Regions from separate parts of the Enterobacter chuandaensis genome, predicted to be linked through region 4. Evidence: predicted binding sites of a transcription regulator. Region 4 holds the regulator's gene; each other region holds the start of a gene.
What was found. Region 4 encodes PurR, which represses purine synthesis genes. Its sites were predicted from a motif close to CANGCAAACGTTTGCNTG; they were not measured.

Region 1 (7,888 bases), 720 kb from region 4:
CGGCGGGCAGCACCCCAGCGTTGAGGACCATGTTGCGCACCATCTCCACTTCATTGCCGAAGCAGCGCAGCAGGCGTGCGATTTACTGGTCTTTCCTGAACTCTCACTAACCGGCCCGGGCACGACGGCATTGCCGCCTCCGCCCGATGACGCGCTGCTCCTGCCATTACTAAAGGCGGCGCATTTTTACCGCATTACCCTTATTGCAGGCCTTCCCGTTGAACGAAATGGCCAGCGCCAGAAAGGCCTTGCGCTGTTTACCCCCTCTCGTAACTGCATTTTGCGCTACCCTCAGGGGAGCGGCGCCAGCCTGGTGCCCGGGGAGAAACAGCTCACGATCGTGGATGCGCAAAGCGATTCCCCGAATCTTGATCCGCAGGCGGCGCTGTTCACCAGCTGTCAGTCGGTAAGGGATTATCGCTGGCGGCAGTCCATCAGCACTCTGCAGCGCTTTGCTCACAGGTATGCCATCGCGGTGTTAATGGCGAATGCCAGCGCGGGCAGCGCGTTATGGGACGAAAAGGGCCAGCTGATCGTTCGGGCGGATAAAGGTGAGCTTCTGTTAACGGGCACGCGCAACAGACAGGGTTGGCAAGGCGATATCATTCCTTTAGGCTAAGCGTTTTAAGCTCAGGAGATTTTAATGCTGCGCGTCATTGATACCGAAACTTGCGATCTTCAGGGCGGAATTGTGGAAGTGGCCTCGGTCGACGTGGTTGACGGTAAAATCGTCAACCCGATGAGCCATCTGGTGCGCCCCGATCGCCCGATTAGCCCACAGGCCATGGCTATCCATCGCATCACAGAATCAATGGTGGCGGATAAACCCTGGATAGAAGACGTCATCCCGCACTACTATGGCAGCCCATGGTACGTCGCTCACAACGCCAGCTTTGACCGTCGGGTACTTCCTGAAATGCCCGGGGAATGGATTTGCACCATGAAGCTGGCGCGCCGCCTCTGGCCTGGGATCAAATACAGCAATATGGCGCTGTATAAATCCCGCAAGCTCAGCGTCAGGACACCGGAAGGTCTGCACCATCACCGCGCCCTGTATGACTGCTATATCACCGCCGCGCTGCTCATAGACATTATGAATACCTCCGGCTGGACGCCTGATGATATGGCAACGATCACCGGGCGCCCTGCGCTGCTGACGACGTTCACCTTCGGCAAATACCGCGGGAGAGCGGTATCGGATATCGCGGATAAAGATCCGGGCTATCTGCGCTGGCTGTATAATAACCTCGACAAGATGAGCCCGGAGCTGCGCTTAACCCTGAAACATTACCTGGGCGAAGCTTAACGCTCAGTACGGCCTGGCAATGTGTCCTGCGCCAGGCCGATCAAAAAGGCATACTCCAGCGCCACCCCTTCGTAGGATTTGAATCGCCCCGATTTCCCCCCGTGTCCGGAGTCCATATCGGTACAGAGCAGCAACAGGTTATCATCGGTCTTTAGTTCCCGCAGTTTTGCCACCCACTTAGCCGGTTCCCAGTATTGCACCTGTGAATCGTGCAATCCGGTGGTGACCAGCATGTGCGGGTACGCTTTCGCTTCCACGTTGTCATACGGGCTGTACTCTTTCATATAGCGATAATAGGTTTCGTCCTGCGGGTTACCCCACTCTTCGAACTCCCCGGTCGTCAGCGGAATGGACTCATCGAGCATGGTGGTAACCACATCAACAAACGGAACCTGCGCAATAATGCCCTTAAAGCGATCCGGGCGCTGGTTGATGACGGCCCCCATCAGCATTCCGCCCGCGCTGCCGCCCATGCCAAAGCAGAGCTGCGGATCGCCATAGCCTTGTTCAATCAGCGCATCGCAGACGTCGAGATAGTCGTTGAAGGTATTTTTCTTTTTCAGGAATTTACCGTCTTCATACCAGTGCTGCCCCAGCTCGCCGCCGCCGCGAATATGGGCAATGGCGAAAACAAAGCCGCGGTCGAGCAGGCTTAATCTGCTGCTGCTGAAGTCGGCATCCATGCTGGAGCCATAGGAGCCGTAGCCGTAGACCAGAATCGGGTTTTTCCCCTTCTGGAAATGTGCCTTGTGATAAACGAGTGAAACCGGCACCTCCACGCCATCGCGCGCGGTGACCCACAGGTGCTCGCTGCGGTAATTGTCGGAATCAAAGCCCTTCACTTCGGTTTGCTTAAGCACCTGGCGCTGCCCGGTGTCCATATCCAGCTCGAAGAGCGTATCCGGCGTGGTCATCGACGAGTAACCGTAGCGCAGCCGGGACGATTCAGGTTCAGGATTGAAGCCGATCCACGTGACGTAGGCCGGATCGTCGAATGCTATCCCTATCACCTCGCGCGTTTTACGGTTGATTTGCCGGATACTGGTCAGCCCCCGCTGGCGCTCCTCCACCACCAGCCAGTCGGTAAACAGCGTGAACCCTTCCAGCATTACCTGATCCCGCGCGGGAATGAGCACCTCCCACTTTCGCTCGTCGCGCACTTTGGTTTTGTAGAGGCCGAAGTTTTTGCCCTCGCGATTCGAGCGCAGATAAAAGCTGTGCTGGAAGTGATCCAGACTGTACTCGTGATCTTTGCGACGCGGCAGGAAGCAGAGCGGCTGGGCATCAGGCAGTTCGGCATCCAGCAGCAAGACTTCAGAGGTGGTGGCGCTGGCCAGAAAGATAATCACGTAGTGACGCGAGGAAGTTTTATGCAAGCTGACATAAAACGTTTCATCTTTCTCTTCATAAACCAGCTCGTCATCGGCAGAGTCCGTGCCTACGGTATGGCGCCACACCTGATAAGGCAGCAGCGTGGAGGCGTGCTTTTTAACGTAGTAGACCGTCTCAGAATCGTTCGCCCAGACGAAATCCGGGGAGACGTTTTCCAGCATTTCCGGATACCAGTTGCCGGTTTCCAGATTGCGAAAACGCAGGCCGTACTGGCGACGGGAGAGATAATCCTCCGCCAGCGCCATAATGATATTGTCCGGAGAGATGGACATACCGCCCAGGGTATAAAACTCGCTGTGAGCTGCACGCTGGTTAGCATCCAGCAGAATGTCCCATTCATCCCACTCGGCGCTTAATACCGACTGTCGTTGATAAATCGGGTACTCATTGCCGGGCTCGTAAATATGGCGATAGCGATAGCCGTTTTTGGTCCAGGGTGCGGAGATGTCGCGTTGTGGAATACGCTGCACCATTTCATTCAGCAGCTGGTCCTGAAGCGCCTGCTGGCTGGCCATGACCCTGCGGCCATAGTCATTTTCCTCGTGCAGGTAGTCGAGCACCTCTGGCCGGGAACGTGAATCGTCCCGCAGCCAGTAATAGTTGTCTATACGCGTATCGCCATGCGTGGTGATCGCATAAGGAGTACGTCGGGCTTTCGGTGGCATGTCATCATTCTTTTGAGTTTTACACCCTATAAGGTTGGCAAAACCCACGCATGATGCAAGCGAAACATGACCATGGGGGCGCGAGTTAGCCCTGTAGCGCCTGTTTTTGCTCCCGGATATCTTTTTCTATCCCCTCGCGCACATCCTGAGGGATCTTCAGCGCGTCGCCGAGGGCGTTGAGATAGCTGCGCTCCATAAAGTGATCGATATCTATGGCGGCACAGCTAAGGAAATAGAGCTCCAGCGCCTCTTCCTCATTTTTCACGCTCAGTGTCAGACGCTGCGGATCGAGCGGCTGCTCAATGGCCTGCGCCACCAGCGTTCTGCCCTGCTCTTCAACACCCGCCTCGCGCAGCTGCTGTTCGATAGCCGCTCTTTCATTATCATCAATGTGCCCGTCGCTTTTCGCGGCAAATACCAGCGCCAGGATGAGCCGCTCCGTGCGCAGATCCAGCGGCGAAGTCTGCTCCCCAAAGTGGGGTTCATCGCGGTGCGCCGCCCGCACCTTGTCCTTATATTTGTTCCACAGCACGGTGCCAGCGATAGCGCCGCCCCCGGCCAGCAGCGCGCCGGTACCGTACTTCGCCAGAAGCTTGCGTGAGGATTTATTGGCAACCAGCAGCCCTGCCAGCCCACCGAGCGCCCCCGGCACCAGCAGCTTGCTCAACCCCTGGTCGCCGGAACCTGACGTTTTCTGCCCTAACATGGATTGCAGTTGATTTAACCAGCCTGACATGGTTTCCCTCACTTAACGGTTAACATGTTACCCAGCGTAAGCGAGCAGGCGTCAGGAAATGTCCATCAAGCCTAAAGAAGCGCAAATTTCTTATCCACCCATTTGCCCTGCGCAAGACAGACGCAAACGTTTTCGTTTATACTGCGCGCATCTTTTTCAGGGGGAATGTTATGACTCGTTTAGGAACCGCGCTGCGCCCTGCGGCGACGCGCGTGATGCTGTTGGGATCGGGCGAGCTGGGTAAAGAAGTTGCCATTGAGTGCCAGCGTTTAGGTGTGGAAGTGATTGCCGTAGACCGCTACGCCGACGCGCCCGCCATGCACGTTGCCCATCGTTCTTATGTGATTAACATGCTGGACGGTGATGCCCTGCGTACGCTCATTGCACAGGAGAAACCGGATTTTGTTGTGCCGGAAATTGAAGCTATCGCAACCGATACGCTGATCGCCCTTGAGCAGGAAGGCCAGCGCGTGGTGCCCTGCGCCAAAGCGGCAAAACTGACCATGAACCGTGAAGGCATTCGCCGCCTGGCGGCGGAGGAGCTGGGGCTGCCTACCTCAGGCTACCGTTTTGCGGGTGACAAAGCCGCATTCCTGCAGGCCGTTGAAGAGATTGGCTACCCGTGCATCATTAAGCCGGTGATGAGCTCTTCCGGAAAAGGGCAAAGTTTTATCCGCGACAGCAGCACGCTGGACAGCGCATGGGATTATGCGCAACAGGGTGGCCGTGCCGGGGCCGGTCGCGTCATTGTAGAAGGCGTGGTGAAGTTTGATTTCGAAATCACTCTGCTCACCGTCAGCGCCGTGGACGGCGTCCATTTCTGCGACCCGATCGGTCACCGTCAGGAAGATGGCGATTACCGCGAATCCTGGCAGCCGCAGCAGATGAGCGCCCTGGCGCTGGAGCGTGCCCGGGAGATCGCCCGTAAAACCGTTCTGGCCCTGGGCGGTTACGGCCTGTTCGGCGTGGAGCTGTTCGTCTGCGGTGACGAGGTGATTTTCAGCGAAGTCTCCCCGCGCCCGCATGACACCGGCATGGTCACGCTGATTTCGCAGGATCTCTCCGAGTTCGCCCTGCACGTGCGCGCCTTCCTTGGGCTGCCGGTTGGCGGCATCCGTCAGTACGGCCCGGCGGCGTCTGCGGTGATCCTGCCGCAGCTGACCAGCCAGAATGTGACGTTTGATAACGTCGAAGGTGCGGTTGGCGCAGGCCTGCAGGTCCGTCTGTTCGGCAAGCCGGAGATCGATGGCACCCGTCGTCTGGGCGTGGCGTTAGCCACCGGGGAAAACGTTGACGAAGCCGTGGCAAGAGCAAAAGCCGCGGCTGCGAACGTTAAGGTAGCAGGATAAAAAAAACGGGCCGAAAGGCCCGTTTTTCATGCTGAGAATGACTTACTGCTTCGCGCCTTCAACCGCTTCGCGAGCCAGTTTCGTGATGCGATCCCAGTCGCCCGCTTCCAGCGCATCCGCCGGAACCAGCCATGAACCGCCGATGCACAGCACGCTTTTCAGCGCCAGGTAGTCACGGTAGTTGGCCGGAGAGATACCGCCCGTCGGGCAGAAGCGTACCTGAGAGAATGGACCCGCAATTGCCTGCAGCGCTTTGGTGCCGCCGTTCGCTTCAGCCGGGAAGAATTTGAACTCTTTCAGACCGTAGTCCATGCCCAGCATCAGCTCAGAAACGGTGCTGATACCCGGGATGAGAGGAATAGTGCCTTCGGTTGCTGCTTTCAGCAGCGGTTCGGTCAGGCCCGGGCTGATAGCGAACTGCGCGCCCGCTTCGGTCACGTCCGCCAGCTGCTGCGCGTTGAGAACGGTACCCGCACCGATGATAGCGTCCGGCACTTCTTTAGCGATGGCGCGAATGGCATCCATTGCGCAGGCGGTACGCAGGGTCACTTCCAGAACGCGAACGCCGCCCGCAACCAGCGCTTTCGCCATTGGCACAGCGTGCTCCAGCTTGTTTACCACGATAACCGGCACGACAGGGCCAGTGGTCAGGATTGCTTCTGCACTTGTTTTCCAGTTTTTCATCAGAGTTCTCTCTCGCCAGATCGTTAAAATCAAGTCGTCTTAAAACGTAATACAGGTTGCGCCCTGCTCCGCACCGGAGAGTTTCTCACGCAGCGCGCTGAACATTTCGCGTCCGGTCCCCACGCGCGATGCGCTCAGGTCAGGAATATGGGGCTGACGTGCCGCCAGCTCGGCGTCATCCACCAGCAGGGTTAACTCACCTGTCTGGCCGTTCACGCGGATCATGTCACCGTCGCGCACTTTTGCCAGCAAACCGCCGTCGTAGGCTTCAGGCGTGACGTGGATGGCAGAAGGCACTTTACCGGATGCCCCGGAGAGGCGTCCATCGGTCACTAACGCAATTTTGAAACGGCGGTCCAATAATACACCAAGTGGTGGCATAAGTTTATGTAATTCTGGCATGCCGTTCGCTTTTGGCCCCTGATGACGCACCACCACCACACAGTCTTTATCAAGCAGACCGGCGTCAAAGGCGGGCAACACGTCATGCTGGCTTTCAAACACCACCGCCGGGGCCTCAATAACCTGGTTCTCTTCCGGTACGGCAGAGGTCTTCATCACCGCACGACCAAGGTTGCCGCTCAGTACTTTGGTGCCGCCGTGAGGAGAGAACGGTTTGTCGAAGGTGGCAATTACCTGCGCATCAAGAGACGCGCTTGCCCCGTCGCGCCAGTCCAGCTCGCCGTTGTTCAGCCACGGCTCCTGGGTGTAGCGCTTAAGGCCAAAGCCCGCTACGGTGTTGACATCCTCATGCAGCAGACCGCCTTTCAGCAGCTCGCGCATCAGCACCGGCACGCCGCCCGCGGCCTGGAAGTGGTTGATATCAGCCGGGCCGTTCGGGTACAGGCGCGCCATCAGCGGCACCACGGAGGAGATATCGGAGAAATCATCCCAGTTGATCAGGATGCCCGCCGCACGCGCCATCGCAACCAGGTGCATAGTATGGTTGGTTGAACCGCCGGTCGCCAGCAGCGCAACGATACCGTTGACGATGACTTTTTCATCGACCATTTTGCCCATCGGCATCCATTCGTTGCCGTTTCCGGTCAGACGCGTCACCTGACGAGCCGCCGCTTCGGTCAGCGCCTGACGCAGCGGCGCATCCGGCTGGATGAAGGATGAGCCTGGAAGCTGCATCCCCATAAACTCCACCACCATCTGGTTGGTGTTGGCCGTACCGTAGAACGTACAGGTTCCTGGCGCATGGTAGGACGCGGCTTCGGCTTCCAGCAGCGCCTGACGATCGGCTTTGCCTTCCGCATACAGCTGGCGGATACGCACTTTTTCTTTGTTCGGCAGACCGCTGGCCATCGGGCCGGACGGCACGAAGATCGCAGGCAGGTGACCAAACGACAGCGCCGCCATCACCAGGCCCGGAACAATCTTGTCGCACACGCCGAGATACAGCGCGCCATCAAACATATTGTGTGACAGGCCCACCGCCGCGGACATCGCAATCACTTCCCGGCTCAGCAACGACAGCTCCATACCGTCCTGCCCCTGCGTCACGCCGTCGCACATGGCCGGGACGCCGCCCGCCACCTGCCCCACGGCATTCACGCTGTGCAGCGCTTTGCGAATGATGTTGGGATAAACCTCATACGGCTGGTGTGCGGAAAGCATATCGTTATAGGAGGTAATGATAGCGATATTGTTACGCAACATGCTTTTCAGCGAGGCTTTATCATCGGGCTGGCAGGCGGCGAAGCCGTGCGCCAGGTTCCCGCAGGCCAGCTGAGATCGGTGGACGGTGTTG
Region 2 (7,888 bases), 1.3 Mb from region 4:
GGCGTTCGCCGGCTGTTTCAGCTTCAGGCGGTCAACCGCCTGCTGGAAACGCTCGCGGTCTTCTGCACGGTCAATCGCATCCGGGCTGGTACCGATAACCGGTACGCCCGCCGCTTCCAGCGCGCGCGCCAGCTTCAGCGGAGTCTGGCCGCCATACTGCACGATAACGCCTTTTGGCTTCTCAATGCGTACGATTTCCAGCACATCTTCCAGGGTAACCGGCTCGAAGTAGAGGCGGTCAGAGGTGTCGTAGTCGGTAGAAACCGTTTCCGGGTTACAGTTGACCATGATGGTCTCGTACCCGTCTTCGCGCAGCGCCAGCGAGGCGTGTACGCAGCAATAGTCGAACTCGATGCCCTGGCCGATACGGTTTGGACCACCGCCAAGCACCATAATCTTGTCGCGGTCAACGGACGGGTTCGCTTCACACTCGTCTTCATAGGTGGAGTACATGTACGCGGTGTCGGTTGAAAACTCTGCCGCACAGGTGTCCACGCGCTTGTAGACCGGGTGCAGGTCGTACTGGTCACGCAGCTTGCGGATTTCCGCTTCACGCACGCCCGCCAGCTTAGCCAGACGCGCATCGGCAAAGCCTTTACGCTTCAGCATGCGCAGGAAGTCAGCGTCCAGGCCGTTGATGCCCAGCTCTGCCACTTTCTCTTCCAGACGCACCAGCTCTTCAATCTGCACCAGGAACCAGCGGTCGATATTGGTCAGGTTGAACACGCCGTCGACGGACAAGCCCGCACGGAAGGCATCGGCGATGTACCAGATACGCTCTGCCCCCGCGTCCTTCAGCTCGCGGCGAATTTTGGTCAGCGCTTCCGGGTCGTCCAGGCTCACTTTCGGGTCGAAGCCGGTCGCGCCCACTTCCAGGCCGCGCAGCGCTTTCTGCAGGGATTCCTGCTGCGTACGGCCAATTGCCATCACTTCACCGACAGATTTCATCTGGGTGGTCAGACGGTCGTTCGCGCCCGCGAATTTCTCGAAGTTAAAGCGAGGGATTTTAGTCACAACGTAGTCGATGGACGGCTCGAAGGACGCTGGCGTGCGGCCTCCGGTAATGTCGTTCATCAGCTCGTCGAGGGTATAACCCACCGCCAGTTTCGCCGCCACCTTCGCAATCGGGAAGCCGGTCGCTTTAGAGGCCAGCGCGGAGGAGCGGGACACGCGCGGGTTCATTTCGATAACAATCAGACGGCCGGTTTTCGGGTTAACGGAGAACTGCACGTTAGAACCGCCGGTTTCCACGCCGATTTCACGCAGTACCGCCATCGAGGCGTTACGCATGATTTGATACTCTTTGTCGGTCAGGGTCTGGGCTGGCGCAACGGTGATGGAGTCACCGGTGTGGATACCCATCGCATCGAAGTTTTCGATGGAGCAGACGATGATGCAGTTGTCGTTTTTATCACGCACCACTTCCATCTCGTACTCTTTCCAGCCAATCAGCGATTCATCAATCAGCAGCTCTTTGGTTGGGGAGAGATCCAGACCGCGTTCGCAAATCTCTTCGAACTCTTCGCGGTTGTAGGCGATACCGCCGCCGGTGCCGCCCATGGTGAACGATGGACGGATGATGCACGGATAGCCCACTTCTGCCGCAACGGCCAACGCTTCTTCCATGTTGTGCGCGATACCGGAACGCGCGGTGTCGAGGCCGATTTTCTTCATCGCCACGTCGAAGCGGCGACGGTCTTCTGCTTTATCAATCGCGTCGGCGGTCGCACCAATCATGGTCACGCCAAACTCGGCCAGCACGCCCTGACGCTCCAGCTCCAGCGCGCAGTTCAGCGCCGTCTGGCCGCCCATGGTCGGCAGCACCGCATCCGGGCGCTCTTTCTCGATGATTTTACGCACCACTTCCCAGTGAATCGGCTCGATGTAGGTTGCATCGGCCATTTCCGGGTCGGTCATGATGGTCGCCGGGTTAGAGTTGACCAGGATGACGCGGTAACCCTCTTCACGCAGGGCTTTACACGCCTGCGCACCGGAGTAGTCGAATTCGCAGGCCTGGCCGATGACGATCGGGCCAGCGCCAAGGATCAGGATGCTTTTTATGTCTGTACGTTTTGGCATGGTCTTCTCGGCTCCTGATTATTTAGCGGTCTTACGGTATTGCTCGATAAGTTCGATGAAGTGATCGAACAGCGGCGCGGCGTCGTGTGGGCCCGGGCTGGCTTCCGGATGACCCTGGAAGCTGAATGCTGGCTTATCGGTGCGATGAATGCCCTGCAGGGTGCCATCGAACAGTGATTTGTGGGTCACGCGCAGGTTAGCCGGCATTGACGCTTCATCGACGGCGAAACCGTGGTTCTGCGCGGTAATCATCACCGTGTTGTTGTCGATGTCTTTCACCGGGTGGTTACCACCGTGGTGGCCGAACTTCATCTTAACGGTGTTCGCACCGCTCGCCAGCGCCAGGAGCTGATGGCCGAGGCAGATGCCGAATACCGGAATGTCGGTTTCCAGGAAGGACTTGATGGCGGCGATGGCGTAATCGCATGGCGCCGGGTCGCCAGGACCGTTAGAGAGGAAAATACCGTCCGGATTCATCTTCAGCACGTCTTCGGCAGACGTTTGTGCCGGAACCACCGTCAGGCGGCAGCCGCGGTCAACCAGCATGCGCAGGATGTTGCGCTTGGCGCCGAAATCGTAAGCCACTACGTGGAACGGCAGCTCGCTCTCTTTTTTCGCTTCCGGCAGGTCGCCTTCAAGCGTCCAGCTCCCCTGCGTCCAGCTGTAGGCTTCGGTGGTCGTCACTTCTTTCGCCAGGTCCATGCCGTTCAGGCCCGGGAAGGCTTTCGCTTTTTCCAGCGCCAGCGCCGCATCGAGGTTATCACCCGCGATGATGCAGCCGTTTTGTGCACCCTTCTCGCGCAGCAGACGCGTTAACTTACGGGTATCGATATCGGCAATCGCCACGATGTTATGGCGCTTCAGGTAAGAAGAGAGGTCTTCGGTGTTGCGGAAGTTGCTGGCAATCAGCGGCAGGTCGCGAATGACCAGGCCTTGCGCATGTACCTGAGAAGATTCTTCGTCAGCCGCATTGGTGCCGACATTGCCGATATGAGGATAAGTAAGAGTAACGATTTGGCGAGAATAGGAAGGATCAGTGAGGATTTCTTGATAACCGGTCATTGAAGTATTGAAAACGACTTCCCCAACCGCCGAACCCGTTGCCCCTATGGCCCGACCGATAAACTGGGTTCCGTCTTCCAGAACCAATAGCGCTGACTTAATCAAAACACCCTCCGAAGAATATTCACTCACTTTATTTGCATATTAATTCATAACCGCGTCATGAATCAATGCAAATGTGTTGCCAGCGGATTTTTGGCAAACGGCGGCATTCTGGGGATTTGGTGGATAAAAGTCAACTTAAAACGGATATTTTGTTTAGTCTTTTGCGAGCCTGGCGGGCTGGGAGTGACTTAAGCGGTAAAAAGATCAGGTAAATCACTGTAGAAATCGCTTGCGTGCGAAGTTTAATGCAAAAGAACAGGTCGCAACGCATAAAAGTGGACCATTTGGTCAAAATTTACATTTTGGCAACGCAAAAAGAAGAGAAAAGATAAATTTTCAAGGAAAACAATATAAAACAGAGATGAAATATACAAAATAAAAGGGCAATAAAATATTGCCCTATGCAATCAAACAATTACGACTGCAATAACCACATCACGATGGGTAATAAAGCTTACAAATTGTTGAGATTGAGCACATCTCGCATATCAAAAAGACCATCTTTCTTATCTTTTAACCATAGTGCCGAGCGAACGGCCCCGTTGGCAAACGTCATCCGGCTGGACGCTTTATGCGTAATCTCCACACGCTCGCCAATATCGGCGAACATCGCGGTATGTTCGCCGACGATGTCGCCCGCACGAACCGTTGCGAAACCAATTGTGCCCGGCACGCGTTCGCCGGTGTGACCTTCGCGGGTATAGACCGCGCAGTCTTTTAAATCTTTATCAAGTGCATGAGCAATCGCTTCGCCCATCGCCAGCGCCGTGCCTGATGGTGCGTCGACTTTGTAGCGGTGATGCGCTTCAACGATCTCAATATCGGTGTAGTCGCCCATCACCTTCGCCGCTTTCTCCAGCAGCTTGAGCATGACGTTTACGCCGACGCTAAAGTTTGCCGCAAAGACAATCGCGATGGCTTTTGATGCGTCCTGAATAGCCTGCTTACCCGCATCGTCAAAACCGGTAGTGCCGATGACCATTCCCTTGCCGTGCTGGCGGCAAAACGCCAGATGCGTCAGCGTCCCTTCCGGGCGGGTAAAATCGATGAATACATCGAAGTCATCTTTAACCGCGTCAAGGCTGCTCTGAACGGTAACGCCCGTCTTTCCCGCGCCCGCCAGCTCACCAGCGTCGGCACCAAGCAGTGAGGAGCCTTCACGCTCCAGCGCCGCGCCCAGCGCCACACCATCCATCTGTAGCGCCGCCTGAATCAGCTGACGGCCCATACGTCCACCCGCGCCCGCAATAGCGACACGGATCTGTGCATCATGCATAGTTATTCTCTTACGTTAAAATGATGTAAACCGTTTTCAGATTAACCAGCCTTCGCGGAGGCTGCCAACTGAAAACACCAATAATTAGAATTTAACGTGAAACCGACTTAAATATCAGTAAAAGACATGATTTTGTCGTCACGATAATGTACGGGGCAAAAAAAAGGCCAGCACATGAGATGCTGGCCTTTCAATAGATAAGGGGTTATTCCACTTCGCGGGCGTCGATACGCAGCTCTTTCGGCACTTCGAAGACAATGTTCTCTTCGCGTCCTTCCAGCGGAACCGCTTCGCCACCGCCCAGCTCCTGCAGACGAGCAATCACGTTCTGCACCAGGATATCCGGTGCGGAAGCCCCTGCGGTAACGCCAACGCAGGCCGCATTTTTCACCCACGCTTCCTGAATGTCCGTTGCATCGTCAATCAGAAACGCCGCTTTCCCCATACGCTGCGCCAGTTCGGCCAGACGGTTGGAGTTAGAGGAGTTTTTGGAGCCGACCACCAGCACCACATCCGCCTGTTCAGCCAGCGCGCGCACCGCTTCCTGACGGTTAGTGGTGGCGTAGCAGATGTCATCCTTACGCGGCCCGACGATTTTCGGGAAGCGCTGGCGCAGGGCGTCAATCACGTCTGAGGTATCGTCCACGGAGAGCGTCGTCTGGGTCATAAACGACAGACGGGCTTCGTTTTTCACATTCAGCGTCAAGACATCTTCCGGCGATTCGACAAGGTACATGCCTCCTTCCGGGTTGCTATACTGGCCCATGGTGCCTTCGACTTCCGGATGACCGGCGTGGCCAATCAGAATCGACTCTTCACCGCGACGGCTGGCGCGCGCCACTTCCATATGCACTTTTGTCACTAATGGACAGGTGGCATCGAATACGGTCAGATCGCGGCTTTTCGCCTCGTTGCGTACCGCCTGTGAGACGCCGTGCGCGGAGAAGATCAGGATCGCACCGTCCGGCACTTCGCTTATCTGCTCAATAAAGATAGCCCCGCGCTCGCGCAGGCTGTCGACCACGTAGCGGTTATGCACCACTTCGTGGCGCACGTAAATCGGCGCGCCGTAAATCTCCAGCGCGTTTTCAACAATGCTGATAGCGCGGTCTACACCGGCGCAGAAGCCGCGCGGGTTAGCCAACAGGATCTGCATTTCAGGCCTCCAGTGCCGGATCGATCTCCAGCACTTCTACATCAAAATGAACGGTACGCCCGGCAAGCGGATGGTTGAAGTCAACGGTAATAGAGTCGCCGTTGATTTCGCGGATCACGCCAGGCATTTCGCTGCCGTCCATAGCGGTAAAGAGCATGATCGCCCCGATCTCCGGTTCACCCGCGTCCATGAACTCACGCCGCGAGAAATACTGGATCAGGTCCGGACTCGGCACGCCAAATGCCGCATCCGGCTCCAGCGAAAAGGCTTTTTTCTCACCCTCTTTCAGGCCCAGAAGCTGCTGCTCAAGACCTTCAGACAGCGACGTATCGCCAAGACGGAACAGGGCCGGTTTGCCATTGTTGCGGGTGGATTCGGCGGTGGAGCCGTCATCCAGCTTCAGCGTGAAGTGAACGAGAACCGCGCTGTTGCTCTGTACGGATTTAGACATGCACATTGCTCTTTAATGTTGTGCCGGATGGCGCAGCGCGTCACCCGGCATTGACAATTACGCCTGCTCTTTCGCGGCTGGTTTCGGCAAAAAGCCTTCCAGCACGATTAACGCCGCACCGATGCAAATTGCGCTGTCGGCGAGGTTAAAGGTCGCGAAGTGCCAGTCGCCGACATAGAAGTCGATCATATCGACCACAAAGCCGTGCCACAGGCGGTCAAACAGGTTGCCCAGCGCGCCGCCAATGATCAGCGCGTAGGCGATGTTATTCAGCTTTTGCGTCGCCTTCGAGCGGTACATCAGCACAGCCAATACCACGCAGATACCGATGGCGATACCCGCAAAGAACCAGCGCTGCCAGCCACCGCTGTCGGCAAGGAAACTGAACGCCGCGCCGTAGTTACGGGCGTAGTGCAGGTTAAGCGACGGGAACAGCGAAACCGTCTCCCCCAGAGCGAAATTCTGGAGGATCAGGAACTTGCTGCCCAGATCGATAATCAGCACCACTACCACCAGCCACAGCCAGCGCAGTCCTGTTGAACAGAGAGTTTTACTCATCAGGCAAACTTACGTTTTTCGCCGTCACCGGCGACGTTGCTTACACAGCGTCCGCAGATGTCTGCGTGTTCCGCCACCTGGCCGATATCGGTGGTGTAATGCCAGCAGCGCGGGCATTTCTCACCGTCGGCTTTGCTCAGCGCGACTTTCAGGCCTTTGAGCAATTCGCTCTGCTGAGCATCAGCAGAAGCCTCGGCATAATCCGCAACTTTCGCACCGGAGGTCAACAGGACAAATCGCAATTCATCACCCAGCGCGGTCAGCTTCGCCGCCAGCTCCGGTTCGGCGTACAGAATCACTGTCGCTTCCAGAGAGCCGCCGACTTTCTTATCCGCACGCGCCTGCTCGATAACCTTGTTCACTTCGCCGCGCACTTTCAGCAGCTCGTCCCAGAAGGCATCGTTCATTGCTTCAGTGCTGGAGAGATCGAACAGACCTTCGTACCACTCGCCGGTGAAGACATACTTCTCGCGGTCGCCCGGCAGATAGCCCCAGATTTCATCCGCGGTGAAGGACATGATCGGCGCCATCCAGCGTACCAGCGCTTCTGCGATGTGGAACAGCGCGGTCTGGCAGCTACGACGCGCCACGCTTTCCGCTTTCGCGGTGTACTGGCGGTCTTTGATGATGTCGAGGTAGAACGAACCCATCTCAATGGAGCAGAAGCGCATCAGGCGCTGCACCACTTCGTGGAAGTCGTAAGACTCATAGGCTTTCAGGATATCGTCCTGCGCCGCTTTCGCGCAGCCTACCGCCCAGCGGTCCAGCACCACCATCTCTTCCGGCTTCACCATGTCTTTTACCGGCTCGAACCCGTTCAGGTTCGCAAGCAGGAAGCGCGCGGTGTTACGGATACGACGATAGCTGTCGGCAGCACGCTTCAGGATCTCGTCAGACACCGCCATTTCGCCGGTGTAGTCGGTTGAGGCCACCCACAGACGCAGAATGTCTGCGCCCAGCTTGTTCATCACGTCCTGCGGAGAAACGGTGTTACCGATGGACTTGGACATCTTACGGCCCTGTCCATCCACGGTGAAGCCGTGGGTCAGTACCTGACGGTAAGGTGCTTTGCCTTTCATGGCGGTGGAGATCATCAGCGATGACATGAACCAGCCGCGGTGTTGGTCGGAACCTTCCAGATACATGTCGGCAGCGTGACCGGCAAACTCAGGACGCACGTCAACCACGGAGGCGTGAGTAG
Region 3 (7,888 bases), 1.5 Mb from region 4:
CCTGCGTCCGGTGGTGATCGTCGGCGGGGCAGGGCAGATGGGGCGCCTGTTCGAGAAAATGCTGACCCTTTCTGGCTATCAGGTACGCATTCTGGAAAAAGAGGACTGGGCGCAGGCACCGGAACTGATGAAAGATGCCGGGATGGTTATCGTCAGCGTGCCGATCCACGTGACGGAGCAGATCGTCGGGAAGCTTCCTCCTTTACCGAAAGATTGCATCCTGGTGGATCTGGCCTCTGTCAAAAATGGTCCACTGCAGGCAATGCTGGCTGCGCATAATGGCCCGGTGCTGGGTCTGCACCCGATGTTTGGCCCGGACAGCGGTAGCCTGGCGAAACAGGTGGTGGTTTACTGCGATGGCCGTCAGCCGGAAGCCTACCAGTGGTTCCTGGAGCAGATTCAGGTCTGGGGCGCGCGGCTGCATCGCATTAGCGCGGTCGAGCACGATCAGAACATGGCGTTCATTCAGGCGCTGCGCCACTTTGCGACGTTTGCCTACGGCCTGCATCTGGCGGAAGAGAACGTCCAGCTTGAACAGCTTCTGGCGCTCTCTTCACCTATCTATCGTCTGGAGCTGGCGATGGTCGGGCGTCTGTTTGCTCAGGATCCCCAGCTGTACGCCGACATTATTATGTCTTCCGAAAACAATCTGGCGCTGATTAAGCGCTACTATCAGCGCTTTGGCGAAGCCATTACGCTGCTGGAGCACGGAGACAAGCAGGCGTTTATCGACAGCTTCCGCAAGGTCGAGCACTGGTTCGGCGATTATGCGCAGCGTTTCCAGAGCGAGAGCCGAACGCTGTTGCGTCAGGCAAATGACAGTCGCCAGTAATACGATGATGTATATACTGAAAGCCAGCAATGCTGGCTTTTTTCATTTTGAGGAACTGTCATGGCCGAACCGCAGCTGCTGTTAAACTACACCGGGCATCTGCCCGAATGCCCGACGTGGAGCGCAGAAGAGAATGCACTCTACTGGGCCGATATTCTGGAAGGAGAGATCCACCGCTACCATCTGCCGACGGCGGAACATACAGTGCTCTCTTTCCATGAGGAGGTGGGCTGTTTCGCGCTGCGCGAGCAGGGTGGTTTTATCGTTGCGATGAGAACGGGTATCTGGCTGACCGATAAACACGGCCTGCTGCGCCGCAAGGTGTGTGATAACCCCTCTAACCCGCAGCTGGCCCGATTTAACGATGGAGGCACTGACCATCAGGGGCGGTTCTACGCGGGTACGTTCTGGGGGCCGGGGGATTACAACGGAGCCCTGCTGATGCGTATTGATAACGACCTGACACCAAAAGTGATCCAGTGTGATATTCACGGGCATAACGGCTTAGCGTTTAGCCCGGATCAGCAGTGGATGTTTACCTCAGACACGCCAAACGGCGTTATTTATCGTACGCCAGTTGATGAACAGGGTGAACCCGGCAAGCGTGAGGTATTTCATCAGTTTAAAGAGGGGGAAGGCATACCGGATGGTGCGGCGATGGATGTGGAAGGCTGTTACTGGAGCGCGCTGTTTGACGGCTGGCGTATCGCACGCTTTTCACCGCAAGGGGAGCAACTGCAAGAGTATCGACTGCCGGTACGCTGCCCGACGATGGTCTGCTTTGGCGGCGATGATATGAAAACACTGTTCATTACCACCACGCGGGAAAATATGGACGCGGAGGAGGTGGCGAAGTATCCGCTCTCCGGCGCCATCTTCACCCTGCCGGTGAGTGTGGCAGGGATGAAGAAAAGTCGGTTTATCGAACGTTAGATCGGATCGACCGGGACGACGTTTTCGCTTGGGTAGCAGCCCAGCACTTTCATAGAACGGGTGATTTCACCCAGCTCGCGCAGGGCTTTCTGCATAGAGGCAGATTCCAGGTTGGCCTGGATATCGAGGTAGAACATCTCTTCCCACGGGTTACCGTGGATCGGACGTGATTCCAGCTTCGTCATGATCAGGTTGTGGTTACGCAGCACCAGCAGGGCTTCAACCAGCGCGCCGGCCTGTTGACCGGTCGCCATCAGCAGCGTGGTTTTCGCCGGCACCTGGTCTGACACGTTGATTGCCTTGCGGGCCAGCACCACGAAGCGGGTGATGTTTTGCGTCTGGTTTGCCAGGTTGCGTTCCAGCACCTGTAAACCATACAGCGCGCCGCCCGCTTCGCTGCCAAGCGCAGCGACGGTTGGCGAGTTAGCCTGCGCCACTTTTTCCATCGCCGCCGAGGTGCTTTCGGTGTATTCAATTTTCCAGTTCGGATAGCGGTTCAGGAACTGGCTGCACTGCTGGAACGGCTGAGGATGGCTGTAGACCGTTTCGATCTTGCTCAGGTCGGTGGAGCCGGAGACCAGCACGCAGTGATCGATAGGGATCGTCAGCTCGCCAACCAGCGACAGGCTGGTGTGCTGGAGCAGATCGTAGACGTCATTAATCGCGCCGGAGCTGGTGTTTTCAATCGGCACCACGGCGTAATCCGCCTGGCCGGTTTCTACCTGATTGAAAATATCAGCAAACTTCGCGCAGCCGCTCTCAATAAATTCTTCGAAATGGCGTGCAGCATACTGACGTGCGGCCAGGTGAGAATAAGAGCCTTTCGGACCGAGGAAGGCGATACGCGCAGAGTGCGGATTGGTTTTGTTCAGATGCTGCTGGAGTAACGCTTGCTGAGTGAGTACGGAGTCTTCAATGATGAGCTGGAACAACCGGGTGATGTAGTGGGCATCGAGGTGATGCGCTTTACCGAGCTGGATCAGACGCTCCAGCAGATCGCGCTCGCGGTCGATATCACGTACCGGGCGATGGGAATCCAGTTTGGCTTTTCCCACTTCAACGGCAAGTGCGCGGCGTTCGGCCAGCAGCGCCAGTAATTTCTCGTCCAGCGCGCTGATTTTTACGCGCAAATCCAGTAACGGGTTTTCCGGTGTCATAGTGTTGCCTGTCTCATTTTATCGTTATCAATAAAAAAGGCCCCCCGGTGTGGGAGGCCTTGTTGTTCGTCTTCGCATTCTTTATCACACGACGAAACGCCTCCCGTTCAGGGGAAGGTAAAAAAGAATGCGAAGAAGAACGGCGTGAGTTTCATAAAGTCATCCTGTGATTGATACCGTTAAAGTACCCGCACTGTTTTCACCCTGTCAATAAAAAACAAAAAACGCGCCCGAAGGCGCGTTGGCGGTACACTCAATTTAAAGGATTACTCTTCTTCAACTTCTTCCGCAAAGCTTGCGTCTTTCACCGATGTAGTGGCGCGACGGGCTTCGCCTTTGTGTTGCACTTTATTGAGCTGCCGTTCCAGCTTGTTGATCAAATCGTTAATAGCGGTGTACATATCCTCATGTTTTGCGCTGGCGACCAGATGGCCGTTTGGAGTATTGATAGTTGCGTCAGCGATGAAACCCTGCGGCTCCTTGGACAGGATGATATGTGGATTAATCAAATGTGTTTGCCATTTATCCAGTTTGGCGAGACGGTCTGCGACGTGCTGGCGAATTGCCGGAGTAATTTCCATTTGTTTACTGGTAATGTTCATTGTCATAAATTTTACCTCTTGTCTTTCCGTCTTGGTGATTCCAGCATACCCGACCTAATGTCAAAATGTGTGATTTAGATCACGTTATTTTGTCGGTTTTTGTCAGGGAATCTTTTTTGTGAGGCAGGACAGGAAGAGGTGAGATTTACCTTGTCGAAGGCAAAAATTGGAGCCATAGTTGACTGGATGTGTTGAGGCTAAAGCGCTTCAGCGGCGCTCTGGAATGAATAAAAAAAACGGCAGCCTTCGGGCTGCCGTTTTGCATTGAGGCAATATCAGGTGTTGCTGCTGTTGGCGGCGATGATTTTGGCCACTTTCTCAGCCTGAGCGGTCATCTGCATCTGACGGTAAGCATTTTCCATCAGCTTCAGGCCGTCACGCGTTGCCTGAGTATCCGGATAATCACGCAGCATACCTTCTACGCGGTTAACCACCGCAACCCATGCGCCACGGCGGGTATAGTATTCCGCAACGGAGTACTCATATTTCGCCAGACGATCTTTCAGGAACACCAGACGTTTGGTGGCGTCAGTCACGTACTGGCTGTTTGGATAGCCGCGCACCAGCTTGGAGAAGTCATTGAAGGCGTCGCGCGCATGCTGCGGGTCACGGTCGGAACGATCCACACCGAAGAAGCCCTGCAGGGCGCTGTCGTCCAGCGCCATGTTGGTCAGGCCGCGCATGTACATGACGTAGTCGATGTTAGGATGAGTCGGGTTCAGACGCATGAAACGATCGATAGTTGCCTGAGCCAGCGGCAGGTCGGCATTTTTGTAGTAGGCGTAGATAAGATCTAACTGTACCTGCTGCGAATACGGACCAAATGGATAGCGATTATCCAACGCTTCCAGTTGCGTTATCGCCTGTTTCCAGTTACCGTCCTGCAACTTTTGTTGTGCAGTCGCATAGATTTCATTCGGCGGATTGTCAGGGACCTGTTCATTCGAACCGGAGCAGCCCACCAAAGCCAGGCTCAACGTGGCCGCTGCCACCAGATATTTCATGCGCGTCATGACGTTTTGACTTTCCTCAAATGTTTGTCCGGGAGAAACTCTGTTCCTGCTCCCGATTAAGACCAGCTACAATAGCACACTATATTAAACGGCAAAGCCGTAAAACCCAACGTTAAACAAAGAAGCAGTTTATGGCACAACGAGTAGAACTCACCGCAACAGTCTCCGAAAATCAGCTCGGTCAACGCTTAGATCAGGCTTTGGCCGAATTGTTCCCTGATTATTCGCGTTCACGCATAAAAGAATGGATCCTTGACCAGCGCGTGCTGGTAAACGGCAAGATCTGGGACAAACCAAAAGAGAAAGTGTTTGGTGGGGAAGCTGTTGCCATCAATGCTGAAATCGAAGAGGAAATCCGCTTCGAGCCGCAGGATATCCCACTGGACATCGTTTATGAAGATGATGACATTCTGGTGATCAACAAGCCGCGCGACCTGGTTGTTCATCCGGGGGCGGGAAATCCTGACGGTACGGTACTCAACGCACTTCTCCATTATTATCCGCCGATCGCAGATGTCCCGCGCGCGGGCATCGTGCACCGTCTGGATAAAGACACCACCGGGTTGATGGTGGTGGCGAAAACGGTTCCTGCGCAGACCCGTCTGGTGGAATCGCTGCAGCTGCGTGAAATCACCCGCGAATATGAAGCGGTGGCGATTGGGCACATGACCGCTGGCGGCACGGTAGAAGAGCCGATCAGCCGTCACCCGACGAAACGTACCCATATGTCGGTGCATCCGATGGGTAAACCGGCAGTGACGCACTATCGCATTATGGAGCACTTCCGTATTCATACGCGCCTGCGCCTGCGCCTGGAAACCGGTCGTACTCACCAGATCCGCGTACACATGGCGCACATTACCCATCCGCTGGTGGGGGATCAGGTATACGGCGGTCGTCCGCGTCCGCCAAAAGGCGCGTCGGACGAGTTCATCAGCGTACTGCGTAAATTCGATCGTCAGGCGCTGCACGCGACCATGCTGCGTCTTTATCATCCGATTACAGGCATTCAGATGGAATGGCATGCGCCTATCCCGCAGGATATGGTGGAACTTATTGACGCCATGCGTGCTGATTTCGAAGAACATAAGGATCAAGTGGACTGGTTATGACCAAACTGATTGTCCCGGCGTGGCCACTACCTGAAGGCGTGGCCGCCTGCAGTTCAACCCGTATCGGTGGCGTAAGCCAGGACGCGTGGGCGTCTTTGAACCTCGGTGCGCACTGTGGCGACAACCTGGAACACGTTGAAGAAAACCGTAAGCGTCTGTTTGCTGCGGGGAATCTGCCGTCGAAACCGGTCTGGCTGGAACAGGTTCACAGTAACGCGGTGCTGAAGTTGACGGGGGAGCCCTATGCTTCTAAACGCGCTGATGCCTCGTACAGTAATACGCCGGGAACGGTTTGTGCGGTGATGACCGCCGATTGTCTGCCGGTGCTGTTTTGTAACCGTGCCGGTACGGAGGTGGCAGCAGCGCACGCGGGCTGGCGTGGCCTGTGTGAAGGCGTGCTCGAAGAAACTATCGCCTGCTTTAACGATGAGCCAGCCAATATCATGGCCTGGCTTGGCCCGGCCATTGGCCCTCGCGCTTTTGAAGTGGGGCCGGAGGTTCGCGAAGCATTCATGGAAAAAGATCCGCAAGCAGTGGAAGCTTTCCTGCCTTCGGGAGATAAATATCTGGCCGATATTTACCAGCTTGCCCGCCAGCGCCTGAATAATTCTGGCGTGACCCAGATCTTCGGCGGAGATCGCTGTACCTTCACCGAAAAGGATGATTTTTTCTCTTATCGCCGCGACAAGACGACGGGGCGTATGGCAAGTTTCATTTGGCTGATATAACCTAAAGAATCAAGACGATCCGGCACGTGCCGTTTTCTTTTCACATAATTCAGGTCATTAACCTTGAATAATTGAGGGATGACCTCATTTAATCTCCAGTAGCAAATTTGACCTGTTATGGGAGGAGTTATGCGTCTGGATCGTCTTACTAATAAATTCCAGCTTGCTCTCGCCGATGCCCAGTCCCTCGCACTGGGGCACGACAACCAATTTATCGAACCTCTTCATTTAATGAGCGCCTTGCTGAATCAGGAAGGGGGATCGGTACGTCCTTTATTAACGTCCGCTGGCATTAATGCTGGCCAGTTACGCACCGCTATCGATCAGGCGCTGAGCCGTTTACCGCAGGTAGAAGGTACCGGCGGCGACGTGCAGCCGTCGCAGGATCTGGTACGCGTGTTGAACCTTTGCGACAAGCTGGCGCAAAAACGTGGGGACAACTTTATTTCGTCAGAACTGTTTGTTCTGGCGGTGCTTGAATCACGCGGTACCTTGACCGACCTGCTGAAATCTGCCGGTGCAACCACCGCAAATGTGACTCAGGCGATTGAGAAAATGCGCGGAGGTGAAAGCGTGAACGATCAGGGAGCCGAAGACCAACGTCAGGCTTTGAAGAAATTTACGGTCGATCTGACCGAGCGTGCCGAACAGGGCAAGCTTGACCCGGTTATCGGCCGTGACGAAGAGATCCGCCGTACGATTCAGGTACTGCAGCGTCGTACCAAAAACAACCCGGTACTGATTGGTGAACCAGGTGTCGGTAAAACCGCCATCGTTGAAGGGCTGGCGCAGCGAATCGTGAACGGTGAAGTGCCTGAAGGCCTGAAAGGCCGCCGTGTGCTGGCCCTGGACATGGGCGCGCTGGTGGCCGGTGCGAAATACCGCGGTGAGTTCGAAGAGCGTCTGAAAGGCGTGCTGAACGATCTGGCGAAACAGGAAGGCAACGTCATCCTGTTTATCGACGAACTGCACACCATGGTAGGAGCCGGTAAAGCGGACGGCGCGATGGATGCCGGGAACATGCTGAAACCTGCGCTGGCGCGCGGTGAGCTTCACTGTGTCGGTGCCACTACACTGGATGAGTACCGCCAGTACATTGAAAAAGATGCCGCTCTGGAACGCCGTTTCCAGAAAGTGTTTGTTGCCGAGCCAAGCGTTGAAGATACCATCGCGATCCTGCGTGGTCTGAAAGAGCGCTATGAGCTGCACCACCACGTGCAGATTACTGACCCGGCCATCGTTGCCGCGGCGACGCTTTCGCATCGTTATATCGCTGACCGTCAGCTGCCGGATAAAGCCATCGACCTTATCGATGAAGCCGCGTCGAGCATTCGTATGCAGATTGACTCGAAACCGGAAGAGTTAGACCGACTCGACCGACGCATCATTCAGCTCAAGCTGGAACAGCAGGCGCTGAAGAAGGAGTCTGATGAGGCGAGTAAAAAACGCCTGGATATGCTTAACGAAGAACTGGACGATAAAGAGCGCCAGTATTCTGAGCTGGAAGAAGA
Region 4 (7,888 bases):
ATCAAGGGCACCGGTTTCGAAGGCAAAACGCTGGAAGAGATCGTCCGCAGTTCAGAGGGTGGTGTCTTTAACAACGCCGCTCAGGTGTGGAACCACACCTTCTACTGGCACTGCCTGGCACCAAACGCCGGTGGCGAACCTGCCGGTGAACTGGCAACCGCCATCAACGCTGCATTTGGCAGCTTTGCGGAGTTTAAAGCGAAGTTTACCGATGCAGCCGTCAAGAACTTCGGTTCTGGCTGGACGTGGCTGGTCAAAGAGGCAGATGGCAAACTGGCTATCGTATCCACCTCTAACGCAGGCACCCCGCTGACCACCAGCGCTACGCCGCTGATGACCGTGGACGTATGGGAACACGCTTACTACATTGATTACCGCAACGCGCGCCCGAACTACCTGGAGCACTTCTGGGCACTGGTAAACTGGGAGTTTGTGGCGAAGAATTTCGCCGCGTAAGAGACACGCAGAAGGGTTCGCCCTTCTGCGTTTTTGCTTATTCAGCCGTGCAAACCGCTTCTGGCTGTTTACGACCGGACATCATCACCAGCAGCAGGCCGAGCGCGGCAATAATCGCCCCCATCACCGGCACAAAACTGTATCCCAGACCACCTGAAATCACGGCTCCCCCGGCGGCAGCGCCCAACGCATTGCCGAGATTGAACGCCCCGATATTCACGGAAGACGAGAGCCCAGGCGCCTCATGGGCGACGCGCATCACACGCATCTGCAGCGGTGGAACCACGGCGAAGGTAGCTGCGCCCCAGACGACCATCGCAATCGCCGCGCCGAATTCATTACGCGCCAGCCACGGAATCGCAATCATGATGACAATCAGCAGGGTTAAAAAGCCTTTCAGCGTCCCGCTCACGGAACGGTCGGCAAATTTCCCGCCGAGATAGTTGCCAATCGAGAAGCCGACGCCAATCAGCACCAGCATCGCGGTAACGAAGAGAGGCGTTGCGTGGGTGATATCGTGCAGCACCGGTGAAATATAGGTGTAGAGGGTAAACATCGCCCCTGCCCCCAGCACCGTGGTGAGCAGCGCGGAGAGCACCTGCGGACGCATCAGGACCGCCAGCTCTTTACGCACTTCCGGACGTTCGCCGGCGCTGCCTTTCGGCAGAGAGAAGAACAACGCCACCATCGCAACCACGCCCAGCCCGGCTGTCGCCAGGAAGGACATCCGCCAGCCAATCGCTTCGCCCAGCCAGGTGGCCGCCGGTACGCCGCCGATGTTGGCAATCGTCAGCCCCATAAACATGGTCGCCACGGCGCTTGCCTGCTTGTGTTTTGGCACCACGCTTGCGGCCACGACCGACCCCAGCCCGAAGAACGCGCCGTGGTTAAGGCTGGTCAGAATGCGCGACAGCATCAGGGTGGTGTAGTCCGGCGAAATGGCCGAAAGCACGTTGCCCAGGGTAAAAATCGCCATCAGGAAAATCAGCGCATTGCGGCGCGCGCGGTGCGAAAGCAGAAGCGTCATCAGCGGCGCGCCCACCATCACGCCGATGGCGTAGGCGCTGATTAACATCCCGGCGGCCGGGATCGAGACGTCCACGCCCCGGGCGATAACAGGCAGTAACCCCATCGGGGAGAATTCAGTGGTGCCAATCCCAAAAGCGCCAATCGCCAGGGCCAGCAGGGGAAAATTGATTTTCATGCGTCAACTCCGGATGCCGTGTCATGTGGTGACACAGAACAAAGAAGCGGAAAGCATGACATCAATCACAAAAAATGAGAAGTTAACAAAATGGCAAAAGATTTTTGCCAGAGAAGTAACAATCAGGCGATCGGGAGGGAGAAGGCTCTCCCCCCGCGTAAATCAGTGCAGCGCAGCCGTCAGGCCAGCCGCGACAATCAGAGCCAGCACAATAACGGTGGTGAACAGCGAAAACTTCAGATCGGAACTCATCAATTTTTTTCCTTTTAATCCCCCCACGAAAAGTGAGCTTGCTCATTTTTGCATAGTTTAGCTCAAAAATCTTCCTGGATTTAAGCTGATAAACACTTTAGCTCTTCCCCTTTTCATCAAGATAGGCCAAAATTCCACGCTAAATTTATTAGCGTACCGGCCATTGACCCCCTCCTGACGTCCCGTGTCGTTTTCCTGGCGTACCGCAATCCAAAATTGCGCGATAAGGGTGAGAGAAGGCAAACGTTTACCTTCAAGTTTTTCAGGAGTTTAGGATATGGTCTGGAGTGACATTTAATGGCAACAATTAAAGACGTAGCAAAACGCGCAAACGTTTCCACTACAACCGTATCACATGTAATTAACAAAACCCGCTTTGTGGCGGAAGAGACGCGCAACGCCGTCTGGGCAGCGATCAAAGAACTGCACTACTCACCGAGTGCGGTTGCGCGTAGCCTCAAGGTTAATCACACCAAGTCTATTGGTCTGCTGGCGACCAGCAGCGAAGCGGCCTATTTTGCCGAGATCATTGAAGCGGTAGAGAAAAACTGCTTCCAGAAAGGCTATACCCTGATTCTGGGCAACGCGTGGAACAGCATTGAAAAACAGCGTGCCTATCTATCGATGATGGCGCAAAAGCGCGTGGATGGCCTGCTGGTAATGTGCTCCGAGTACCCGGAATCCGTGCTGTTGATGCTGGAAGAGTATCGCCATATCCCTATGGTGGTGATGGACTGGGGCGAAGCGCGCGCCGACTTCACCGACTCCGTCATCGATAACGCCTTCGAAGGCGGTTACATGGCGGGCCGTTATCTGATCGAACGCGGCCACCGCGAGATTGGCGTGATCCCGGGTCCGCTGGAACGCAACACCGGCGCGGGCCGCCTGGCCGGCTTTATGAAAGCGATGGAAGAAGCGCTGATTACCGTGCCGGAAAACTGGATCGTGCAGGGTGACTTCGAGCCGGAATCAGGCTACCGCGCGATGCAGCAGATCGTCTCCCAGCAGCACCGCCCGACCGCCGTTTTCTGCGGGGGCGACATCATGGCCATGGGTGCACTCTGCGCCGCCGACGAGCTTGGCCTGCGCGTCCCGCAGGACATCTCCGTGATCGGCTATGACAACGTGCGCAACGCGCGCTTCTTCACGCCAGCGCTGACCACCATTCACCAGCCGAAAGATTCGCTGGGTGAAACGGCCTTCAATATGCTGCTGGACAGGATCGTCAACAAGCGTGAAGAGTCGCAGTCCATTGAAGTTCACCCTCGCCTCATCGAACGCCGTTCCGTTGCGGATGGCCCGTTCCGCGACTATCGTCGTTAATCTCATTGCGGAGCCAGTCAGTCTGGCTCCCGCAGCCACTCCCGGTTAAGCGTTTCGCTGTCACCCAGATAATCCAGCAGCCAGGCCATGGCGGGCGAGACATCATTTTGTTGCCAGGTGAGACAGCAGGCCGCATCCGGGAACGGGTTCTCCAGCGTTAGCTCTACCCACTCTCCGGTGTCGATTCGCGGACGCGCAAAATGGGCGGGCACCATGCCTACGCAGAGTCCGGCACTGAGGCACGTCGCCGACGATCCCCAGTCAGGGGCGACAACCCGCCGCTGGTTGTCCAGCAGCCAGGTAATTCGCTTCGGCAGTGAACGGGAGGTATCCTCCAGCACCAGCGACGGCCAGCTGCGCAGCGTATCGTCGCTCAGCGGCCCTTCCGTCGCCGCCAGGGGATGATCGCTCGCCACCACGCATTTCCAGCTCAGCATCCCCATATCGCGAAAGGCGTAACGTCCCCCGACGGGGATCGCCTGGGTCGCGCCAATCGCCATCTCTACCCTGCCGTCCGCCAGCGCATCCCAGACGCCGTTGAACACCTCCTGCGAGACCCGCAGCTCGACGTCAGAAAAATGCCGATAAAAATCGACAATCATCTGCCGGGTGCGCTCGGGCTTAACGATGTTATCCACCGCAATGGAAAGGTGTCCCCGCCAGCCGTTCGCGATCTGCTGACACTGCTCGCGGGTGATCTGCATTTTTTTGATAACAGAACGCCCTTCCTTTAAAAACCACGCGCCTGCGGGCGTTAATTCCACATCACGATGCCGCCGTTCAAACAGCGGAACCGCCAGCCATTCTTCAAGCTGACGTACCGTATAGCTGATAGCCGAAGGGACGCGGTGCAACTCCTGCGCCGCAGCGCTAAAGCTGCCGTTACGCGCGACAGCATCGACCACTTCAAGAGAATAATCTGACCACATTTTCTGCCTGCAAAAAATTTGAATTCACCCGCCAAATATTAGCGTTTCACAAGCGGCTTTGCACTCCCTACACTCAGCGCCAATGTATACCTGCCTCCTCAGGAGAATAAAACAGTGCAACCCAGGAAAGGTTTTTTAGTCTGGCTCGGCGGCTTAAGCGTGCTGGGCTTTTTGGCCACCGATATGTACCTGCCAGCCTTCGCCGCCATGCAGGAAGATTTGCAAACCCCTGCTGCCGCCATCAGCGCCAGCTTGAGTTTGTTCCTCGCCGGTTTTGCTTTCGCACAGCTGCTCTGGGGACCGCTCTCGGATCGCTTTGGTCGTAAACCGGTATTGCTGCTGGGGCTGGCTATTTTTGCCGTTGGCTGTCTGGGAATGTTATGGGTACGCGATGCCACCTGGCTGCTGGTGCTGCGGTTTGTTCAGGCGGTCGGCGTCTGTGCCGCTGCCGTGACCTGGCAGGCGCTGGTCACCGACTACTACCCGGCGAACCGCACAAACCGTATTTTCGCCACCATTATGCCGCTGGTGGGTCTCTCTCCTGCCCTCGCCCCGCTGCTGGGCAGCTGGATCCTCGCGCACTTTGACTGGCAGGCTATCTTTGCCACGCTGTTTGCCATCACGCTGGTGCTGATGCTGCCTGCGTTCGCCCTCAAGCCAGCGCATAAAAAAGAGGCGCATGCTGACGCGAAGCCGATTACCTTTACCTCCCTGCTGAGCGCTAAGGCGTATCGCGGCAACGTTCTGATCTATGCCGCCTGCTCGGCGAGCTTCTTCGCGTGGCTCACAGGTTCGCCCTTTATTCTGCACGATATGGGCTACAGCCCGGCGGCCATTGGCCTGAGCTACGTTCCGCAGACCATCGCGTTCCTGGTAGGCGGTTACGGCTGTCGCGCGGCACTGCAAAAATGGGAAGGTCAGCAGATGCTGCCGTGGCTGCTGGTGCTCTATGCGCTGAGCGTCATCGGCACCTGGGCCGTTGGATTTATTCCGGGCGCAGGTCTGGCCGAAATATTGATTCCATTCTGCGTGATGGCCATCGCGAACGGGGCGATCTACCCTATCGTTGTGGCGCAGGCGCTGCGTCCGTTCCCGCAGGCGACAGGCCGCGCGGCTGCGCTGCAGAACACCCTTCAACTGGGACTGTGCTTCCTGGCAAGCCTGGTGGTCTCCGCGCTGATTGCCACGCCGCTGCTGACAACAACCAGCGTGATGCTGGTTACCGTCGCGCTGGCGGCGTTGGGTTATCGCATGCAGGCCTCCGCACAGCGCGTACAGGATGAGAGCACGCAGGTGAAAACCTCGCATGCCTAATCGCGCCAGAAACTATGTTAATTTTCAGTGATTAGGTTGCTAAGAATTTTCTATTGAATCACCAAATTTTGAGGCCTATACTAAATTTGGTTCGATTAAATACGATAAATATTAAGTGTTAACGGGAGCCGGAGTGCTCCCGTTTTACCATGGAAGGCATTTCGGCAAGGGTTATCTCCCTTCCTCTGTTCTACGTCGGATACTAGCCTCGCGGTGTTTACCGTGAGATTTCTCACAAACCAAAAAAAGCGTCTACGCTGTTTTAAGGTTCTGATCACAGTAGGGTGATGGAGAAGCTATGAGTTCATCGTGTATAGAAGAAGTCAGCGTTCCGGACGATAACTGGTCCCGGATCGTCAGTGAACTGTTAGGTCGAGCAGGCATCACTATCAACGGATCATCCCCATCCGATCCTCAGGTTAAACATCCCGACTTTTTTAAACGCGTATTGCGCGAGGGGTCGTTAGGCCTGGGAGAAAGCTATATGGACGGCTGGTGGGAGTGCGAGCGGCTGGATATCTTTTTCGCCAGCGTGCTGCGTGCCGGTCTGGAAAAACAACTCCCTCGAAATCTCAAAGACACCCTGCGTGTCGCCTCTGCCCGACTATTTAACCTGCAAAGTAAAAAACGTGCCTGGATCGTCGGCAAAGAGCATTACGATCTTGGCAACGATCTGTTCAGTCGCATGCTGGACCCTTTCATGCAATACTCCTGCGCTTACTGGAAAGAGGCGTCGACGCTTGAAGAGGCTCAGCAGGCCAAACTGCGCCTGATCAGCGAGAAACTGCAGCTGCAGCCCGGTATGCGCGTGCTGGATATCGGCTGCGGCTGGGGCGGGCTGGCGTATTTTATGTCGAAGCACTACGGCGTCAGCGTGGTCGGCGTCACGATCTCCGCCGAGCAACAAAAAATGGCGCAGGAGCGCTGCCGGGGGCTGGATGTGGATATCCGCCTGCAGGATTACCGTGACCTGAACGAACAGTTTGACCGCATCGTTTCCGTCGGCATGTTCGAGCACGTCGGGCCGAAAAACTACGACACCTATTTCGAGGTGGTGGACCGTAATCTGAAACCAGACGGCATCTTCCTGCTGCACACCATCGGCTCTAAGCGGACCGACAATAACGTTGACCCGTGGATCAACAAATACATCTTTCCGAATGGCTGTTTACCGTCCGTACGCCAGATTGCCAACGCCAGCGAACCCCATTTCGTGATGGAAGACTGGCATAACTTCGGCGCGGATTACGACACAACGTTAATGGCGTGGCATGCACGTTTTCAGGAAGCCTGGCCTGACATTGCCGACAACTATTCTGAACGATTCAAGCGGATGTTTAGCTATTATCTGAATGCCTGCGCGGGGGCGTTTCGCGCGCGCGATATTCAGCTCTGGCAGGTTGTTTTTAGCCGTGGGATTGAACACGGATTACGTGTCGCCCGCTAAAAAATAACCCCGGCTAACCGGGGTTATTTTTTTATTCTTCTTCTGTGGCTTTAATTATTGCCGCCTCTTTGGCCGCCAGCACGCGCTCAACGGTATCAACGACCGCCTGGGTTTGCGGATCGATTTCGATATTCACGCGATGTCCCAGTTTTTTCGTCCCCAGCGTGGTGCGCTGCAGCGTTTCGGGAATTAAATGCACGCAAAAACGCGTCGGGGTCACTTCTCCCACCGTCAGGCTAATCCCGTCAATGCCAATAAATCCTTTGTAGAGGATGTATTTCATTAATGCCGGATCCTGCACTTTAAACCAGATTTGGCGGTTATTTTCCGAGGTGACGATTTTCGCCACTTCGGCGGTGGTCATAATGTGCCCGGACATCAGATGGCCGCCAATCTCGTCGCTGAACTTCGCCGCGCGCTCAACGTTGACGGTATCCCCGACCACCAGCTCGCCCAGGTTAGTGATGCGCAGGGTCTCTTTCATTAAATCAAAGCTAATCTGGTTGCCATTAATTTCGGTTACCGTCAGGCAGCAGCCGTTATGGGCAATTGAGGCGCCGGTTTCGATGCCATCGAGCATATATTCCGGCAGCTCAACCACGTGAGTACGGAAATTAGGTTTTTCATCAATGGACACCACTTTGGCGGTGCCCTGCACAATACCAGTAAACATGCTTACAACTCCTGTTTTTTCCGGACGGTGATGACACCGTTTAATCCCACCACAATATCAGTTGGAAAAACAGGTTGCCAGCGGAGCGCATTTTCTGGCGATTTTTTCACTAGATAAATAGCTAAAGCCCGCTACAATAGCTGGCACCCCCCTGCATTTTCTTCTTGCTGCCAGTTACGGCGGCTTTTTTAGTCTCTCAAATAACTACAAAATAAAGGTGTTCACGTGCAGAAGTACATGAATGAAGCGCGCCAGCTATTGGCACTGGCAATACCAGTGATCGTCGCGCA

Region 1: a site for PurR is predicted at 4,219-4,236, ahead of purT (formate-dependent phosphoribosylglycinamide formyltransferase). Genes of this name have one in related genera too.
Region 2: a site for PurR is predicted at 3,465-3,482, ahead of carA (glutamine-hydrolyzing carbamoyl-phosphate synthase small subunit). Genes of this name have one in related genera too.
Region 3: a site for PurR is predicted at 3,628-3,645, ahead of raiA (ribosome-associated translation inhibitor RaiA). Genes of this name have one in related genera too.

Annotation. Positions count from the first base shown of each region.
Region 1 is NZ_CP097173.1:2,799,737-2,807,624, forward strand. It holds gene MX657_RS13630 (nitrilase-related carbon-nitrogen hydrolase) at 1-619, shown strand, start outside; gene exoX (exodeoxyribonuclease X) at 644-1,306, shown strand; gene ptrB (oligopeptidase B) at 1,303-3,363, opposite strand; gene MX657_RS13645 (tellurite resistance TerB family protein) at 3,449-4,099, opposite strand; gene purT (formate-dependent phosphoribosylglycinamide formyltransferase) at 4,270-5,448, shown strand; gene kdgA (bifunctional 4-hydroxy-2-oxoglutarate aldolase/2-dehydro-3-deoxy-phosphogluconate aldolase) at 5,491-6,132, opposite strand; gene edd (phosphogluconate dehydratase) at 6,172-7,888, opposite strand, start outside.
Region 2 is NZ_CP097173.1:779,185-787,072, reverse strand. It holds gene carB (carbamoyl-phosphate synthase large subunit) at 1-2,079, opposite strand, end outside; gene carA (glutamine-hydrolyzing carbamoyl-phosphate synthase small subunit) at 2,098-3,246, opposite strand; gene dapB (4-hydroxy-tetrahydrodipicolinate reductase) at 3,701-4,522, opposite strand; gene ispH (4-hydroxy-3-methylbut-2-enyl diphosphate reductase) at 4,728-5,678, opposite strand; gene fkpB (FKBP-type peptidyl-prolyl cis-trans isomerase) at 5,680-6,129, opposite strand; gene lspA (signal peptidase II) at 6,187-6,687, opposite strand; gene ileS (isoleucine--tRNA ligase) at 6,687-7,888, opposite strand, start outside.
Region 3 is NZ_CP097173.1:3,572,297-3,580,184, reverse strand. It holds gene tyrA (bifunctional chorismate mutase/prephenate dehydrogenase) at 1-832, shown strand, start outside; gene MX657_RS17215 (SMP-30/gluconolactonase/LRE family protein) at 893-1,765, shown strand; gene pheA (bifunctional chorismate mutase/prephenate dehydratase) at 1,762-2,922, opposite strand; Phe leader region at 2,953-3,078, opposite strand; gene pheL (pheA operon leader peptide PheL) at 3,030-3,077, opposite strand; gene raiA (ribosome-associated translation inhibitor RaiA) at 3,189-3,530, opposite strand; gene bamD (outer membrane protein assembly factor BamD) at 3,800-4,537, opposite strand; gene rluD (23S rRNA pseudouridine(1911/1915/1917) synthase RluD) at 4,669-5,649, shown strand; gene yfiH (purine nucleoside phosphorylase YfiH) at 5,646-6,377, shown strand; gene clpB (ATP-dependent chaperone ClpB) at 6,507-7,888, shown strand, end outside.
Region 4 is NZ_CP097173.1:2,081,923-2,089,810, reverse strand. It holds gene sodB (superoxide dismutase [Fe]) at 1-456, shown strand, start outside; gene MX657_RS10210 (MFS transporter) at 494-1,660, opposite strand; gene MX657_RS10205 (YnhF family membrane protein) at 1,823-1,912, opposite strand; gene purR (HTH-type transcriptional repressor PurR) at 2,210-3,235, shown strand; gene punR (DNA-binding transcriptional activator PunR) at 3,253-4,164, opposite strand; gene punC (purine nucleoside transporter PunC) at 4,279-5,478, shown strand; gene cfa (cyclopropane fatty acyl phospholipid synthase) at 5,777-6,925, shown strand; gene MX657_RS10180 (riboflavin synthase subunit alpha) at 6,957-7,598, opposite strand; gene mdtK (MdtK family multidrug efflux MATE transporter) at 7,824-7,888, shown strand, end outside.